Regions from separate parts of the Streptomyces sp. NPDC004667 genome, predicted to be linked through region 3. Evidence: predicted binding sites of a transcription regulator. Region 3 holds the regulator's gene; each other region holds the start of a gene.
What was found. The regulator HrcA, encoded in region 3, represses chaperone genes, less so after heat shock. The targets are predictions, from matches to a motif close to TTNGCACTCNGNNNNNCNGAGTGCNAA.
Positions count from the first base shown of each region.

Region 1: groL (chaperonin GroEL) is a predicted target of HrcA. The motif match lies at 2,546-2,572, and genes of this name have one in related genera.
Region 2: groES (co-chaperone GroES) is a predicted target of HrcA. The motif match lies at 2,666-2,692, and genes of this name have one in related genera.

Region 1 is NZ_JBEXKC010000010.1:62,753-68,132, forward strand. It holds gene ABZW32_RS08105 (Uma2 family endonuclease) at 103-675, shown strand; gene groL (chaperonin GroEL) at 758-2,380, opposite strand; gene ABZW32_RS08115 (cold-shock protein) at 2,700-2,909, opposite strand; gene ABZW32_RS08120 (MoaD/ThiS family protein) at 3,294-3,569, opposite strand; gene thrC (threonine synthase) at 3,604-4,893, opposite strand; SAM riboswitch class I at 4,911-5,068, opposite strand; gene ABZW32_RS08130 (glucosyl-3-phosphoglycerate synthase) at 5,264-5,380, shown strand, end outside.
Region 2 is NZ_JBEXKC010000019.1:112,198-117,577, forward strand. It holds gene ABZW32_RS13925 (ester cyclase) at 1-283, shown strand, start outside; gene groL (chaperonin GroEL) at 449-2,077, opposite strand; gene groES (co-chaperone GroES) at 2,214-2,522, opposite strand; gene ABZW32_RS13940 (DUF6234 family protein) at 2,824-3,258, shown strand; gene ABZW32_RS13945 (response regulator transcription factor) at 3,406-4,086, shown strand; gene ABZW32_RS13950 (HAMP domain-containing sensor histidine kinase) at 4,079-5,380, shown strand, end outside.
Region 3 is NZ_JBEXKC010000004.1:153,006-158,385, reverse strand. It holds gene hemW (radical SAM family heme chaperone HemW) at 1-232, shown strand, start outside; gene ABZW32_RS04005 (Uma2 family endonuclease) at 357-887, shown strand; gene ABZW32_RS04000 (DUF3097 domain-containing protein) at 893-1,693, opposite strand; gene ABZW32_RS03995 (MBL fold metallo-hydrolase) at 1,722-2,453, opposite strand; gene hrcA (heat-inducible transcriptional repressor HrcA) at 2,653-3,669, shown strand; gene dnaJ (molecular chaperone DnaJ) at 3,670-4,809, shown strand; gene ABZW32_RS03980 (nitronate monooxygenase) at 4,955-5,380, shown strand, end outside.

The sequences.
Region 1 (5,380 bases), on a different contig from region 3:
TCTCGACACCCGGGCGCGAACACCCGAGCGCCGCTAGCCTGGAACGGGGCTCACGCCCCGTGCACGGCACACCACGCCACGCGGAGGACGACGGTGACGATCATGACCGAACGGGCCACACCGATAGAACAGGCTGCACCACCGACGTTCGAAGCGCTCCTGCGCACCGTCGAGGAGATGAACACACCAGACGGCTACAAGGCCGAGCTCATCCGGGGGAAGATCGTCGTGTCACCGTGGTCCAGGCTTCGCTACTCCCGGCGCATGCGGGTGCTGCGCGAGCAGCTTCAGGCACACCTCCCCGAGGGACACTTCGCAGACACGTCCCCCTTCCTCTTCCAGTTCCCGTCGGTGGAGCGCGGCTACGGGCCGGACCTGTACGTGGCGGACGAGGCCGAGTTCGAGAAGGAGGGCCGCCACGCGGACAGCGCCGCCCTGTCCCTCGTCGGCGAGTTCACCTCCGTGTCCACCAAGGACGCCGACTGGCAGGAGAAGCTGGAGGTGTACGGCCGGATCGTGCCCGTCTATCTGGTCGTGGACATGCAGGGATCCGAGATCACCTGCTTCGCCGACCCCTCCCCGCAGGGCTACCGCTCCCGCAAGACGGTCGCCTTCGGCGGTTCCTTGCCCATCCCGGAACCGTTCGGCTTCACGCTCGACACCACCGGCTTCTAGAAGCCCCTGAAACGCCCGAGGGCGGCACCCCCCGCAGGGGGTGCCGCCCTCGTTCGAGAACAGCCGATCAGCCAGGGGCCGATCAGAAGTCCATGTCACCGCCCGGCATGCCGCCGCCCGCGGGGGCACCGGCCTTCTCGGGCTTGTCGGCGATGACGGCCTCGGTCGTCAGGAACAGCGCGGCGATCGACGCGGCGTTCTGCAGCGCGGAGCGCGTGACCTTCGCCGGGTCGATGATGCCCTCGGCGATCATGTCGACGTACTCGCCGGTGGCGGCGTTCAGACCGTGGCCGACGGCCAGGTTGCGCACCTTCTCCACGACGACGCCACCCTCGAGACCACCGTTGACGGCGATCTGCTTGAGCGGGGCCTCCAGCGCGAGCTTCACGGCGTTGGCGCCGGTCGCCTCGTCACCGGTGAGCTCCAGCTTCTCGAAGACCGAGGAGGCCTGCAGCAGGGCCACGCCACCGCCGGCGACGATGCCCTCCTCGACGGCCGCCTTCGCGTTGCGAACGGCGTCCTCGATGCGGTGCTTGCGCTCCTTGAGCTCGACCTCGGTCGCGGCGCCGGCCTTGATGACGGCCACGCCGCCGGCCAGCTTCGCGAGGCGCTCCTGGAGCTTCTCGCGGTCGTAGTCCGAGTCGGAGTTGTCGATCTCGGCGCGGATCTGGTTGACGCGGCCCTGGACCTGGTCGCTGTCACCGGCACCGTCGACGATGGTGGTCTCGTCCTTGGTGATGACGACCTTGCGGGCGCGGCCGAGCAGGTCGAGACCGGCGTTCTCCAGCTTGAGGCCGACCTCCTCGGAGATGACCGTGCCGCCCGTGAGGATGGCGATGTCGCCGAGCATGGCCTTGCGGCGGTCGCCGAAGCCCGGGGCCTTGACGGCGACGGACTTGAAGGTGCCGCGGATCTTGTTGACGACCAGGGTCGACAGGGCCTCGCCCTCGACGTCCTCGGCGATGATCAGCAGCGGCTTGCCGGACTGCATGACCTTCTCCAGGAGCGGCAGGAGGTCCTTGACCGAGCCGATCTTGGAGTTGACGATCAGGATGTACGGGTCGTCCAGGGACGCCTCCATACGCTCCATGTCGGTCGCGAAGTAGGCCGAGATGTAGCCCTTGTCGAAGCGCATGCCCTCGGTGAGCTCGAGCTCCAGACCGAAGGTCTGCGACTCCTCGACGGTGATGACGCCTTCCTTGCCGACCTTGTCCATGGCCTCGGCGATGAGCTCGCCGATCTGGGTGTCGGCGGCGGAGATGGAGGCCGTGGAAGCGATCTGCTCCTTGGTCTCGACGTCCTTGGCCTGCGCGAGCAGGGCGGCGGAGACGGCCTCGACGGCCTTCTCGATACCGCGCTTGAGGGCCATCGGGTTGGCACCCGCGGCCACGTTGCGCAGACCCTCGCGGACGAGAGCCTGGGCGAGGACGGTGGCGGTGGTCGTACCGTCGCCGGCGACGTCGTCCGTCTTCTTGGCGACTTCCTTGACCAGCTCGGCGCCGATCTTCTCGTACGGGTCCTCGAGCTCGATCTCCTTGGCGATGGAGACACCGTCGTTGGTGATCGTGGGGGCGCCCCACTTCTTCTCAAGGACGACGTTGCGACCCTTGGGGCCAAGGGTGACCTTGACGGCGTCGGCGAGCTGGTTCATGCCACGCTCGAGACCGCGCCGGGCCTCCTCGTTGAACGCAATGATCTTGGCCATCTGAAGTGGTCCTCCCGGACAGGGGTGGATTGCTCCGGACCGCGCCCGCGCCCGCGACGGACGGCCTGCGGAGCCGGCGGTTCCTTCCCGCCGGACCCGTCGGGCCTCACCGACCCGGTCCTCGTCTTAGTAGCACTCTCACCTGGAGAGTGCTAACGCCAATGATTAGCACTCGACCCCCGCGAGTGCAAGCGGCTTCGGGCAACGCCGGGCGGCTTCCGGCCGGGCGCAAGGGGCGACGCACGAGGGGCCCGCATCCCGTGTCCGGGATGTGGGCCCCTCGTACGTCTGTCGCGTCGGTGGTCGATCGCGCTCGGTATCAGCCGGCAGCAGCGAGCTTGACCATGTCCGCCTGCGGACCCTTCTGGCCCTGCGAGATCTCGAACTCGACCCGCTGACCCTCTTCAAGGGTGCGGTACCCGTCCATCTGGATGGCGCTGTAGTGGACGAACACATCCGCACCACCGTCGACCGCGATGAAGCCGTAGCCCTTCTCCGCGTTGAACCACTTGACGGTGCCCTGAGCCATGCCTAACTCCCCTATTACTGGCCCTTGCGCGGTACCGCACTTCGCGGTCCCGGGTCAGAACTTGCGCCGGAACGCCTCGACCGGGGCTGAATGTATCCGCACCGCTGCTGTCTGCAACAGGTCAATCCGACGAGAATTCTGGACACGCGGAAACATAGAAATAGAGTGAAAATTTGGCATATGGCAGGGCAACTCGGGCCAGACAAGCTTCGCCAAAGCCCCATAGGGCGCACGCATGTTGACTCAATGTCAACCCTCACGGGGCCCGCTCATATGCGGCGGGCAAGAGCACCGGAGGGGACTTCCCCAACTCTACCGCGCCCAATCAAGCAGAATTGCCCCCTCCACTTATTAGCGGAGGGGGCAATTCTACTTTTCGGGGTCTCAGCCGCCCGCGACGGCCGGAATGATCGAGACGCCGGCGCCGTCCGGCGTCGCCGCCTGCAGGCCGCCCTCGAAGCGCACGTCGTCGTCGTTGACGTAGACGTTCACGAAGCGGCGCAGCTTGCCCTGGTCGTCCAGGACGCGCGCGGCGATGCCCGGGTGGTTCTGCTCCAGGGACTGGATGACCTCGGCCAGGGTCGAGCCCTCGGCCGGGACCTCGGCGACGCCGCCGGTGTAGGTGCGCAGGATGGTGGGGATGCGGACGTTGACGCTCATGGCGCTACCGCCTTTCCGGGAGTCGTGGGAAGGGTCAGGCCAGGCCGGCGGCGCGGAACGCGTCCAGGCTCGGGCGGATGGTGGCGGTCTGGCCGCTGTCCGCGGCCACCGCCTCCAGGGTCTTGAGGCCGTCACCGGTGTTCAGGATCACGGTGGTCAGCGCCGGGTCGAGCTGCCCGTTCTCGATCAGCTTCTTCGTCACGCCGACGGTCACGCCGCCCGCGGTCTCGGCGAAGATGCCCTCGGTCTGCGCCAGGATCTTGATCGCCTCGACGACCTGGGTGTCGTTGACGTCCTCGACGTAGCCGCCGGTGCGACGGGCGATGTCCAGGACGTACGGGCCGTCCGCCGGGTTGCCGATGGCCAGCGACTTGGCGATGGTGTCCGGCTTCTGCGGGCGGACCACGTCGTGGCCGGCCTTGAAGGCGGTGGAGACCGGGGAGCAGCCCTCGGCCTGGGCGCCGAAGATCTTGTACGGCTTGTCCTCCACCAGGCCGAGCTTGATCAGCTCCTGCAGACCCTTGTCGATCTTCGTCAGCTGGGAGCCGGACGCGATCGGGATGACGATCTGGTCGGGCAGCTGCCAGCCGAGCTGCTCGCAGATCTCGTACGCCAGGGTCTTGGAGCCCTCGCCGTAGTACGGGCGGAGGTTGACGTTGACGAAGCCCCAGCCCTCGCCCAGCGGGTCGCCGATGAGTTCGGAGCAGAAGCGGTTGACGTCGTCGTAGTTGCCCTCGATGCCGACGAGGTCGCCACCGTAGACACCGGCCATGACGACCTTGCCCTGCTCCAGGTCGTGCGGGATGAACACGCAGGAGCGGAAGCCGGCACGGGCGGCCGCGGCGCCGACGGCGCCGGCCAGGTTGCCGGTGGAGGAGCAGGACAGGGTGGTGAAGCCGAAGGCGCGGGCCGCCTCGACGGCGATGGCCACGACGCGGTCCTTGAAGGAGTGCGTCGGGTTGCCGGAGTCGTCCTTGACGTACAGCTTGCCGGTGACGCCCAGCTCCTTGGCCAGGTTCCGCGCGTCCACGAGCTTGGTGAAGCCGGGGTTCAGGCTGGGCTTGGAGGCCACGTCCGCGGGAACGGGCAGCAGCGGGGCGTAGCGCCAGATGTTGTTCGGGCCGGCCTCGATCGCGGCGCGCAGGGCCTCGGGGTCGCCGAGCGGCAGCTCGTAGGCGACTTCCAGCGGACCGAAACACTCGACGCACGCGAAGATCGGGCCGAGTTCGAAGCGGGTGCCGCACTCGCGACAGGAGAGGCCGGTGGCGGGTCCGAGATCGACGGAACCGGGGGCGGTGGAGGTGGTGACGGTCTGTGCAGCCATGACGGCGAGGCCCTTTCTCCTCATCTTCCCCATGGCGCACTTCGCCATGAGACGGAATTGGCACCTTCCCTAGCCGGGGACCTCGCGGCGTGCGTGTCGAAACGCATCGCGAGAACCGACTGGAGGGTTGCCGGGGCTTCAACGGGCCGTGTCCCTCTGCCCCTCTGGATGAGCGGTATGGCACCGGCACACGCGCTCTGTGGCGCGCCGGTGCGTTTGTGCGCGGGGACCCCGGCATGCCGTGGTCCTTCGCGTTGTTCAAGACTGTAACCGAAGGCCAGGGCGGTTGAGACAGCCGTCCGAACCGCGAGATGGATCACAAATCGGCCGATATCTCCGAGGGCCGCCGAGGAACCAGGGAGTGCTGAGGGTGCTGGATGAGGTGGAGCGCTGGCTGGCAGACCGCTCCTGGTCCGCCGCCGACCGACCGCTCGACCAGCTGCTCGACCGGAAACGGGCGGCCGGGACGACGGTCAGCGTGGTGCTG
Region 2 (5,380 bases), on a different contig from region 3:
CAACGGCCGGGACGGGCTGCGGCGGACCATCGGCATGTGGCGGGACGCGTTCGACTTCACGTTCGACAAGACGCGCCAGATGGCCGAAGGGGACTGCGTCACCACGCTGTGGAACTGGAAGGGCACCCACAAGGGCGAGTTCATGGGAGTCGCGCCGACCGGCAAGGAAGTCAGCATGTCGGGATGCATGACCTGCCGGATCGAGAACGGCCAGATCGCGGAGGACTGGTGGTACTACGACGCCCCCGGTCTGATGCGGCAGCTGGGCATGATGCCCGGCTGACCGGACACCCGGACGCCCGGATGCCCGGACGGCGCGGGATACCCGTACGGCGCGGGAGGCGTCGACGGCGCGGACACGCAAGAGGCCCTGGTCACCCCCGCTCGGCAGCGGTGACCAGGGCCTTCTCACGCGTCAGGCGCCGTCGGCCTCAGTGGCCGTGGAGCCTCAGTGGCTGTGGCCGTGACCGTGGCCGTGACCGGCGTCGGCCTCTTCCTCGGCCGGCTTCTCGACGACCAGGGTCTCGGTCGTGAGCAGCAGGGAGGCGATGGACGCGGCGTTCTCCAGCGCGGAGCGGGTGACCTTGACCGGGTCGATGACGCCGGCCTTGACCAGGTCGCCGTACTCGCCGGTGGCGGCGTTGAAGCCCTGGCCCTTGTCGAGCTCGGCGACCTTGGAGGTGATGACGTAACCCTCCAGGCCGGCGTTCTCGGCGATCCAGCGCAGCGGCTCGACGGCGGCGCGGCGCACGACGGAGACGCCGGTGCCCTCGTCGCCGGTCAGGCCGAGGTTCTCGTCGAGGACCTTGACGGCGTGGACGAGCGCGGAGCCACCGCCGGAGACGATGCCCTCCTCGACCGCGGCGCGGGTCGCCGAGATGGCGTCCTCGAGACGGTGCTTCTTCTCCTTGAGCTCCACCTCGGTGGCGGCGCCGACCTTGATGACGCAGACGCCGCCGGCGAGCTTCGCCAGGCGCTCCTGCAGCTTCTCGCGGTCCCAGTCGGAGTCCGTGGACTCGATCTCGGCCTTGATCTGGTTGACGCGGCCCGCGACGTCAGCGGCGTTGCCGCCACCGTCGACGATGGTCGTGTCGTCCTTGGAGATGGTCACGCGGCGCGCGGAACCGAGGACGTCCAGGCCGGCCTGGTCGAGCTTGAGGCCGACCTCCTCGGCGATGACGGTGGCACCGGTGAGGGTGGCCATGTCCTGCAGCATCGCCTTGCGACGGTCGCCGAAGCCGGGGGCCTTGACGGCGACCGCGTTGAAGGTGCCGCGGATCTTGTTGACGACGAGGGTGGAGAGCGCCTCGCCCTCGACGTCCTCGGCGATGATCAGCAGCGGGCGGGAGCCGCCGGCCTGGATGACCTTCTCCAGCAGCGGCAGGAGGTCCTGGATCGAGGAGACCTTGCCCTGGTTGATCAGGATGTACGGGTCGTCGAGGACGGCCTCCATACGCTCCTGGTCGGTCACCATGTACGGGGAGAGGTAGCCCTTGTCGAAGGCCATGCCCTCGGTGAACTCCAGCTCCAGGCCGAAGGCGTTGGACTCCTCGACGGTGATGACACCGTCCTTGCCGACCTTGTCCATCGCCTCGGCGATGAGCTCGCCGACCTGCTGGTCCTGCGCGGAGAGCGCGGCCACGGCGGCGATGTCGGACTTGTCCTCGATCGGGCGGGCGGTCGCGAGGAGGTCCTCGGACACGGCCTTGACCGCGGCGTCGATGCCCTTCTTCAGGGCGGCCGGGGAAGCGCCGGCGGCGACGTTGCGCAGACCCTCGCGGACCAGCGCCTGGGCCAGCACGGTGGCGGTGGTGGTGCCGTCACCCGCGATGTCGTTGGTCTTGGTCGCCACCTCCTTCACGAGCTGGGCGCCCAGGTTCTCGTACGGGTCGTCCAGCTCGACCTCGCGGGCGATGGTGACACCGTCGTTGGTGATGGTGGGGGCGCCGAACTTCTTGTCGATGACGACGTTGCGGCCCTTGGGGCCGATCGTCACCTTGACCGTGTCGGCAAGCTTGTTGACACCGCGCTCGAGGGCGCGACGGGCGTCCTCGTCAAACTTAAGAATCTTCGGCATGGGAGCGGTCAGCCCTCTCGTTGCGATCCCCGGCCGCTCACCGCGACCGCCTGGCTAGAACGAACTACGCCCCTCGCCGCCCGGCATCAGCAGGGGTGACCAGGGGCGTAGCTCAAGGCAAAACTGGAGAAGCGAATTACTTCTCGACGATCGCGAGCACGTCGCGGGCCGAGAGGACGAGGTACTCCTCGCCGCTGTACTTCACTTCGGTGCCGCCGTACTTGGAGTACAGGACGACGTCGCCGACGCTGACGTCCAGCGGGAGACGCTGGCCGTCCTCGAAGCGGCCCGGGCCCACGGCAAGGACGACGCCCTCCTGGGGCTTCTCCTTCGCGGTGTCCGGGATGACCAGGCCAGAGGCCGTGGTCTGCTCGGCGTCGAGCGGCTGGACCACGATGCGGTCCTCGAGCGGCTTGATGGCAACCTTGGAGCTGGTGGTCGTCACGATCCGACCTCCCCCTTCGGAGATCCGGGGTTAACTGTCTGAGGTGGCGACCAGGTCGATCCGTCGTCGCGGGTGCCGGATCTGCCTGTCGCTGTGTTGGCACTCACCAGGGGCGAGTGCCAGACGCGAGACTATTCCGGCGATTAGCACTCGGTCAAGCGGAGTGCCAATCCAGCTCGCGCGGCGTCGTCATCCGGCCGCCCCTTGGCCGAGAACCCGAAGGCACGTGCGACGTACCCGTGGGTACCCCTGGGTATCCGTACTCAGGCGGCGGCACCGGCCCGCGAACGAGACTGCCCCCATGACGAGACCGACACGCGCCGAACGCGCGCGCACCGGATCCGACTGGGCCGCGGACATCGCGACCGCCCTGCTGCTGACCCTGCTGGAGGCCGCGGCCGTCGCCGTCGGCCTCTACGTGGCGGTCGTCGCCACCTGGGACGCCCAGGGCACCGGGGGCGACGACACCACGGTCCTGGTCCTGCTGCCGGGCGGACTCGTCCTGGCCGCCGTGGCCGCCGGGGTCGTCTCGGGCCGCGCCTTCCGCCGCCGCGCGCCGGTCACCGGATGCGTCCAGGCACTGGTGTGCGCGGCCCTGCTCGCGGGCACCGCGGGCGTGGCCTACCAGTCCCGCGACCGGCTGCGGTCCGATCCGCCCGCGCCCTCGTCCCCGTACCGGGGCACGTACGGACAGTGCTTCAGCGGCGGCGACGCCCACGAGTGCCCGGGGGGCTGACGCGGCCGGTGTGCGGATCCGGTGCGCGGGACCGGTGCGCGGGACCGGTGCGCGGGAGCCGGTGCGCGGGAGCCGGTGCGCGGGAGCCGGTGCGAGAGACGGGCGTGTGAGACCGGTGCGAGAGACCGGTGTGTGAGAGTGGAAGCCGTGCGCATCCTCGTGGTCGAAGACGAAGAGAACCTGGCCGAATCCCTCCGCCAGGGCCTGTCCGCCGACGGCCACCGCGTGGAGGTCGCCCACGACGGCCACCGGGGCCTGGAACTGGCCCTCACCGGCGGCCCGTACGACGCCGTGCTCCTGGACCTGATGCTCCCCGGCCTCGGCGGCGCCGAGATCTGCGCCCGGATGCGCGCCCACGGCGTCCCCACCCCCGTCCTGATGCTGACCGCCAAGGACGGCGAGCAGGACGAGGCCGAGGGCCTCGACGCGGGCGCCGACGACTACCTCACCAAACCCTTCTCCTTCGTCGTGCTCGGCGCCCGGCTGCGCGCCCTCGCCCGCCGCGCCGCCGCCCCCGAACCCACCGTGCTGCGCGCCGGCGACCTGGTCCTCGACCCGCAGGACCGCCGCTGCCGCCGCGGCACGCACGACATCGAACTGACCGCGCGCGAGCTCGGCGTCCTCGCCTGCCTGATGGAGCGCCCCGGCCGGGCCGTCGCCAAACAGGACATCCTCGACGAGGTCTGGGACGCCCCCCACGACATCGACCCGAACATCGTCGAGGTCTACGTCTCCTCCCTGCGCAAGAAGATCGACGCCCCCTTCGGCCGCCGCTCCATCCTCACCGTCCACGGCACCGGCTACCGGATGGCCCCCGACGGTGGTTAGCAGCATCCGCGCCCGGGCCGCCCTGGCCGCCGCCCTCGCGATGGCCGCCGTCCTGGCCGGCGGCGGACTGTGGCTGTACACCCTCATGCGCGCCAACCTCCTCGACAACACCACCGGCCGCACCGAGCTCGCCGCGCGCAAGGTCGCCGCCCAGCTCGACACCCGCACCCTCCCGCCCGGCGGGCGGCTGCCCGCGCCGGAGAGCGGCGTGGACCTGGTCCTCGTACGGGACGCGGCCGGGCGGACGGTCGCCACCAGCGGGGGCCCTCAGGAGGTCCCCGGCCTCGACGGCCTGCGCCCCGCGCCGGGCCAGGACTCCCGCTCCGTCGTGCTCGCCCCCACGGCCCCCGGTGCGGAGCGGCGGGTGGCCGTCGTCGTCCAGGCCCCCGGCACCGGCGGCGGTCCGCACACCCCCTACACCGTCTACGCGATGACCGTGCTCAGCGACGTCGACGACGCCACCCGCGCCATCGCCCTCGGGCTGCTCGCCGGCGCGCCCCCGCTGATCGCCTTCGCGGCGGCCCTGGCCTGGTGGGTCACCGGGCAGGCGCTGCGGCCCGTCACCGCGATCCGTACCGAACTCGCCGCCGTCACCGCCAGCGAGCTCGACCGGCGCGTGCCCGACCCGGGCGGCGCCGACGAGATCGCCCGGCTGGCCCGGACCGTCAACGACACCCTCGACCGGCTGGAACGCTCCGACGCCCGCCAGCGCCAGTTCACCGCCGACGCCTCGCACGAGCTGCGCAACCCGCTGGCCGCCGTCCGCGCCCGGCTGGAAGTCGCCCTGGCCCGGCCGCGTCCCGACCGGGAGTCGGTGGCGGCCGCGCTGGCCGACACCGAACGGCTCCAGCGGATCGCCGCCGACCTGCTGCTGCTGGCCCGCCTCGACGGCGGGCCCGCGCCGCGCCCCGAGCCCGTCGACCTCGCGCTGCTCGCCGCCGAGGACGCGGCCCGGCGGCCCGCGCCCCGGGTGCCGGTGCGGCCGGCCGCGCCCGCGCCCGTACCCGCGTACGGGGATCCGGCGCGGCTGGAGCGGGCCCTGGCCAACCTGGTGGACAACGCCCTGCGGTACGCCCGCTCCGGGGTCCTGGTCCGGGCCGTCGCCGAGGACGGCTGGGCGGTACTGGAGGTCACGGACGACGGTCCGGGCATCCCGGAGGCGGACCGGGACCGGGTCTTCGAGCGGTTCGTACGCCTCGACTCGGACCGGGGGCGGGCCGGGGGCGGGACCGGGCTGGGCCTGGCCATCGCCCGGGAGATCGCGCGGGCCCACGGAGGCGACGTACGCGCTCTG
Region 3 (5,380 bases):
GGGGCGCGAGCTGCTGTCCGCGGAGGACCGGCGCGTGGAGCGGATCCTGCTGGAGCTGCGCCTCGTCGACGGCGTCCCGCTGTCCCTGCTGGCCCCGGCGGGCCTGGCGGCCGCCGGGAAGGCACTGGCGGACGGGCTGCTGGAAGCCGGCCCGTACGAGGCCGGTCGCGCGGTGCTGACCCTGCGCGGGCGGCTGCTGGCCGACGCGGTGGTGCGGGACCTGGTGGACTGATCACTCCCCGGAGTGAATCGCTGCGGATCCGGGCGGGAGCGGCCTAGCCTGTGAGTAGCTTTCTGTCGCAACCCCGGCGGCAGAAGTGGAGGGCACGGAGATGACCGCTGTGGACGATCGCCGGATGACCGAGTACTTCGAGAGCTTCGAGGCTCCCGAGGGGGTCAAGGTCGAGCTCCTCAGGGGGGAAATCGTGATGATGGCGGGGCCTGACGTGGTCCACAACCTGATCGTCATGTTCGTGCAGCGGCAGATCCCCACGGATCGCTGGTACCCGCTCCAGACGCAGGACGTGGATATCCCGGCGGAATCGTCTGAGCCGCAGCCGGACCTCGTCGTCCTGCCGATCGAGGCAGCGCCGGAGTCCGGTCGTCTCTTGCCTGCGGGCGCCTTGGCAATGGTGGTCGAGGTCGTCTCCAAGACCAGCAAGTTGCGCGATCACGTGACGAAGCGCTCCATCTACGCGGCTGGCCGCATCCCCACCTACCTGATCATCGACCCTTTCCAGGCCAAGTGTGTGGTGCTTACTGAACCCTTCGGCGTTGGGGACGAGGCCAACTACCGCAACGAGTGGACCGGCAAGTTCGGTGAGCCGGTCCCGCTCGACGACCTCGGGGTCACGCTCGACACCACCGAGTTCGGAACTCTCCAGTAGCCCGTTCAGGGTCCCGTGACGAAGTCGATCAGCTCCTCCACCCGCCCCAGCAGCGTCGGCTCCAGGTCCCGGTAGGACGAGACGCGGGACAGGACGTGCTGCCACGCGGCCCCGGTGTTCTCCGGCCAGCCCAGGGCCCGGCAGACGCCCGTCTTCCAGTCCTGGCCGCGCGGCACCTCGGGCCACGCCCGGATGCCCAGCGCGGACGGCTTCACCGCCTGCCACACGTCCACGTACGGGTGACCCACCACCAGCACGTCCGGGGAGGTCACCGACGCCGCGATCCGGGACTCCTTCGACCCCGGCACCAGGTGGTCCACCAGGACGCCGAGGCGGGCGTCCGGCCCCGGGGCGAACTCCGCCACCACGGCCACGAGGTCGTCGATCCCCTCCAGGTACTCCACCACCACGCCCTCGATGCGCAGGTCGTCACCCCAGACCCGCTCCACCAGCTCGGCGTCGTGGCGGCCCTCCACGTAGATCCGTCCGGCCCGCGCCACCCGGGCCCGCGCCCCCGGGACGGCCAGCGAGCCCGAGGCCGTACGGGCGGGCGCGGCGGGCGCCCTCGACGGGCGGACCAGGGTCACCACGGCGCCGTCCAGCACGAAGCCGCGCGGTTCCAGGGGGAAGACCCGGCGCTTGCCGAAGCGGTCCTCCAGGGTCACCGTGCCCGCCTCGCACGCCACCACCGCGCCGCAGAAGTCGGTGCCCGCCACCTCGACCACCAGATCGGGGTCCGCGGCCACCTCCGGCACGGCCTTGGCACGCTTCCACTGCGGGGTCAGGTCGGGGGAGTACTCGCGCATCCGGCCGACACTAGGAGAGCCGCCGCCGTCAGCTCCGCGACACGCCGAACAGGTCCGCCAGTGTGTCGCGTTGGGCACGCACGAAGCCGGCCCCGACCACCGCACCGTGACCCGGCACGTACAGCGCGTCGTCACCGCCCAGCGCGAGCAGGCGGTCCAGGGCGGCGGGCCACTGCCCGGGCACCGCGTCCGAGCCGGCCTGCGGCTCGCCCGACTCCTCCACCAGGTCCCCGCAGAACACCACCTCCCGCTCGCCCGGCACCAGGACCGTCAGATCGTGCTGCGAGTGCGCGGGCCCGACGTTGGCCAGCAGTACCTGTACGCCGCCCAGCTCCAGCGTCCACTCGCCCGACACCAGGTGCTCCGGCGCCCGCAGCAGGCCCGCCGCCTCGGCCGCCTCCGCCCCGTCCAGGCCGTGGCCGACCGCGCTCGCGCGCAGCTCCTCACGGCCGCCGGGGGTCGCCAGGAGCCGGTCGAGGCCGACCGCACCGTAGAACCGGGCGCCCTCGAAGGCCGGGCCGCCCAGCACGTGGTCGAAATGTCCGTGCGTGAATGCGATATGGGTCACGCGCCGACCCGTCAGCCGCTCCGCCTCGGCCCGCACCACGGCGCCCTCGCGCACACAGGATCCGGGGTCGATCAGGAGCACCGACTCGTCCCCCACCACCAGTCCCACCGTGCAGTCCCACACCGGGAGCCGCCGCCGGCCGGTCCGTCCGGTCAGCCGTTCCCAGCCCGCCTCTTCCCAACGTACGTCCATGGGGCGACGCTACCCTGGCGGGCCGCCCTTGCCCCCGGCGTACCACCCGGCCGTACACTGACCGGGGGATCTCTGGCACTCGGGCGCCCGGAGTGCCAAACGAGGCCCGGGGGCGGACGCCGGCGGGCCGGCCGGCCGACCCCCAGGACCGACCGACCGACGACCGACCGACGACCGACCGCATCCGGAGGTGTGCGCGATGCTCAGTGAACGCAGGCTCGAAGTGCTGCGCGCCATCGTCCAGGACTACGTCGGGACGGAGGAGCCGGTCGGTTCCAAGGCCCTCACCGAGCGCCACCGCCTCGGCGTCTCGCCCGCCACCGTGCGCAACGACATGGCCGTGCTGGAGGAGGAGGGCTACATCGCGCAGCCCCACACCAGCGCCGGCCGGATCCCCACCGACAAGGGCTACCGCCTCTTCGTCGACAAGCTGGCGGGGGTCAAGCCGCTGTCGACGCCCGAGCGGCGGGCCATCCAGAACTTCCTCGACGGCGCCGTCGACCTCGACGACGTGGTCGGCCGCACGGTGCGGCTGCTCGCGCAGCTCACCCGGCAGGTCGCCGTCGTCCAGTACCCCTCGCTGACCCGCTCCACCGTCCGCCACGTCGAGCTGCTGTCGCTGGCCCCGGCCCGGCTGATGCTCGTACTGATCACGGACACCGGGCGGGTCGAGCAGCGGCTCGTCGACACCCAGACGCCCTTCGGCGAGACCTCGCTCGCCGACCTGCGGGCGCGGCTGAACAGCCGGGTCGTCGGCCGTCGGTTCACCGACGTGCCGCAGCTCGTGCAGGACCTTCCGGAGTCGTTCGAGATCGACGACCGGGCGACCGTCAAGGCCGTCCTGGCGACCCTTCTCGAAACGCTGGCCGAGGAGGCGGAGGAGCGGCTGATGATCGGCGGCACCGCCAACCTCACTCGCTTCGGACATGATTTCCCCCTGACGATCAGGCCGGTGCTCGAAGCACTCGAGGAGCACGTCGTGCTCCTCAAGCTGCTGGGCGAGGCCGGGGAGTCGGGGATGGCCGTACGGATCGGGCACGAGAACGCCTACGAGGGACTCAACTCCACGTCGGTCGTGTCCGTCGGCTACGGTTCGGGCGGCGAAGCAGTCGCCAAACTCGGCGTGGTCGGACCGACCCGCATGGACTACCCCGGAACGATGGGAGCGGTACGCGCAGTGGCACGTTACGTCGGACAGATCCTGGCGGAGTCGTAAGTGGCCACGGACTACTACGCCGTACTCGGCGTGCGCCGCGACGCATCCCAGGACGAGATCAAGAAGGCATTCCGGCGGCTCGCGCGCGAGCTGCACCCGGACGTCAATCCCGATCCCAAGACGCAAGAGCGCTTCAAGGAGATCAACGCCGCCTACGAGGTCCTCTCGGACCCGCAGAAGAAGCAGGTCTACGACCTCGGCGGCGACCCGCTGTCCTCCTCGGGCGGGGGCGGCGGCGCGGGCGGCTTCGGCGCGGGTGGCTTCGGCAACTTCTCGGACATCATGGACGCCTTCTTCGGCCAGTCCCAGCAGCGCGGCCCGCGCTCGCGGACCCGCCGGGGCCAGGACGCCATGATCCGCCTCGACCTGGAACTGGACGAGGCCGCCTTCGGCACGACCAAGGACATCCAGGTCGACACGGCCGTCGTCTGCACCACCTGCTCGGGCGAGGGCGCCGCCCCCGGCACCTCCGCGCAGACCTGTGACATGTGCCGCGGCCGCGGTGAGGTCTCGCAGGTCACCCGGTCCTTCCTGGGCCAGGTCATGACCTCGCGGCCCTGCCCGCAGTGCCAGGGCTTCGGCACCGTGGTCCCGACCCCGTGCCCCGAGTGCGCGGGCGACGGCCGGGTCCGCTCCCGCCGCAGCCTGACGGTCAAGATCCCCGCCGGTGTCGAGAACGGCACCCGCATCCAGCTCGCGGGCGAGGGCGAGGTCGGCCCCGGCGGCGGCCCCGCCGGCGACCTGTACGTGGAGATCCACGAGCTGCCGCACCCGACCTTCCAGCGGCGCGGGGACGACCTGCACTGCACGGTCACCATCCCCATGACGGCGGCGGCCCTGGGCACCAAGTGCCCGCTGGAGACGCTGGACGGCATGGAGGAGATCGACATCCGGCCCGGCACCCAGTCCGGCCAGGCGATCCCGCTGCACGGGCGCGGCGTCACGCACCTGCGCGGCGGCGGGCGCGGCGACCTGATCGTCCACGTCGAGGTCACCACCCCCGGCAAGCTGGACCCCCAGCAGGAGGACCTGCTGCGCCAGCTCGCGAAGCTGCGCGGCGAGGAGCGCCCGATGGGCCAGTTCGCCCCCGGCCAGCAGGGGCTGTTCAGCCGCCTGAAGGACGCGTTCAACGGCCGCTGACCGGCCCGCGACAGCACGCAGGAGCCCGGCCCGGGGACACCCCGGACCGGGCTCCGCGCTTTCCCCGCGGTGGAAGGGAAGTGGACTATGCCAGGCGAATTGCCGTGATTCGGCGCGGTGCGCCGGACGTGGCACGATGCAGTCCATGTCCTCCGCGCCGAACGGTCTCCCCCGGTACCCGATCGTGCAGGCTCCCATGGCGGGCGGCGCCTCCTGCCCGCCGCTCGCCGCCGCCGTGTGCGAGGCCGGCGGGCTCGGTTTCCTGGCCGGCGGCTACAAGACCGCCGACGGCATGTACCAGGAGATCAAGCAGCTCCGCGGGCTCACCCGGCGTCCCTTCGGAGTGAGCCTCTTCCTGCCGCAGACCGGATACGTCGACCCGGCCGCCGTCGAGGCCTACCGCGGCCAGCTGGCCGGCGAGGCGAGCTGGTACGAGGTCTCGCTCGCGGAAGAGGACATCATCGGCACCTGCGACGACGGCTACGAGGCCAAGCTGGCGATCCTGCTGGAGGACCCGGTCCCGGTCGTCTCCTTCGTCTTCGGCTGCCCGGCGCCCACCGTGATCGCGCGC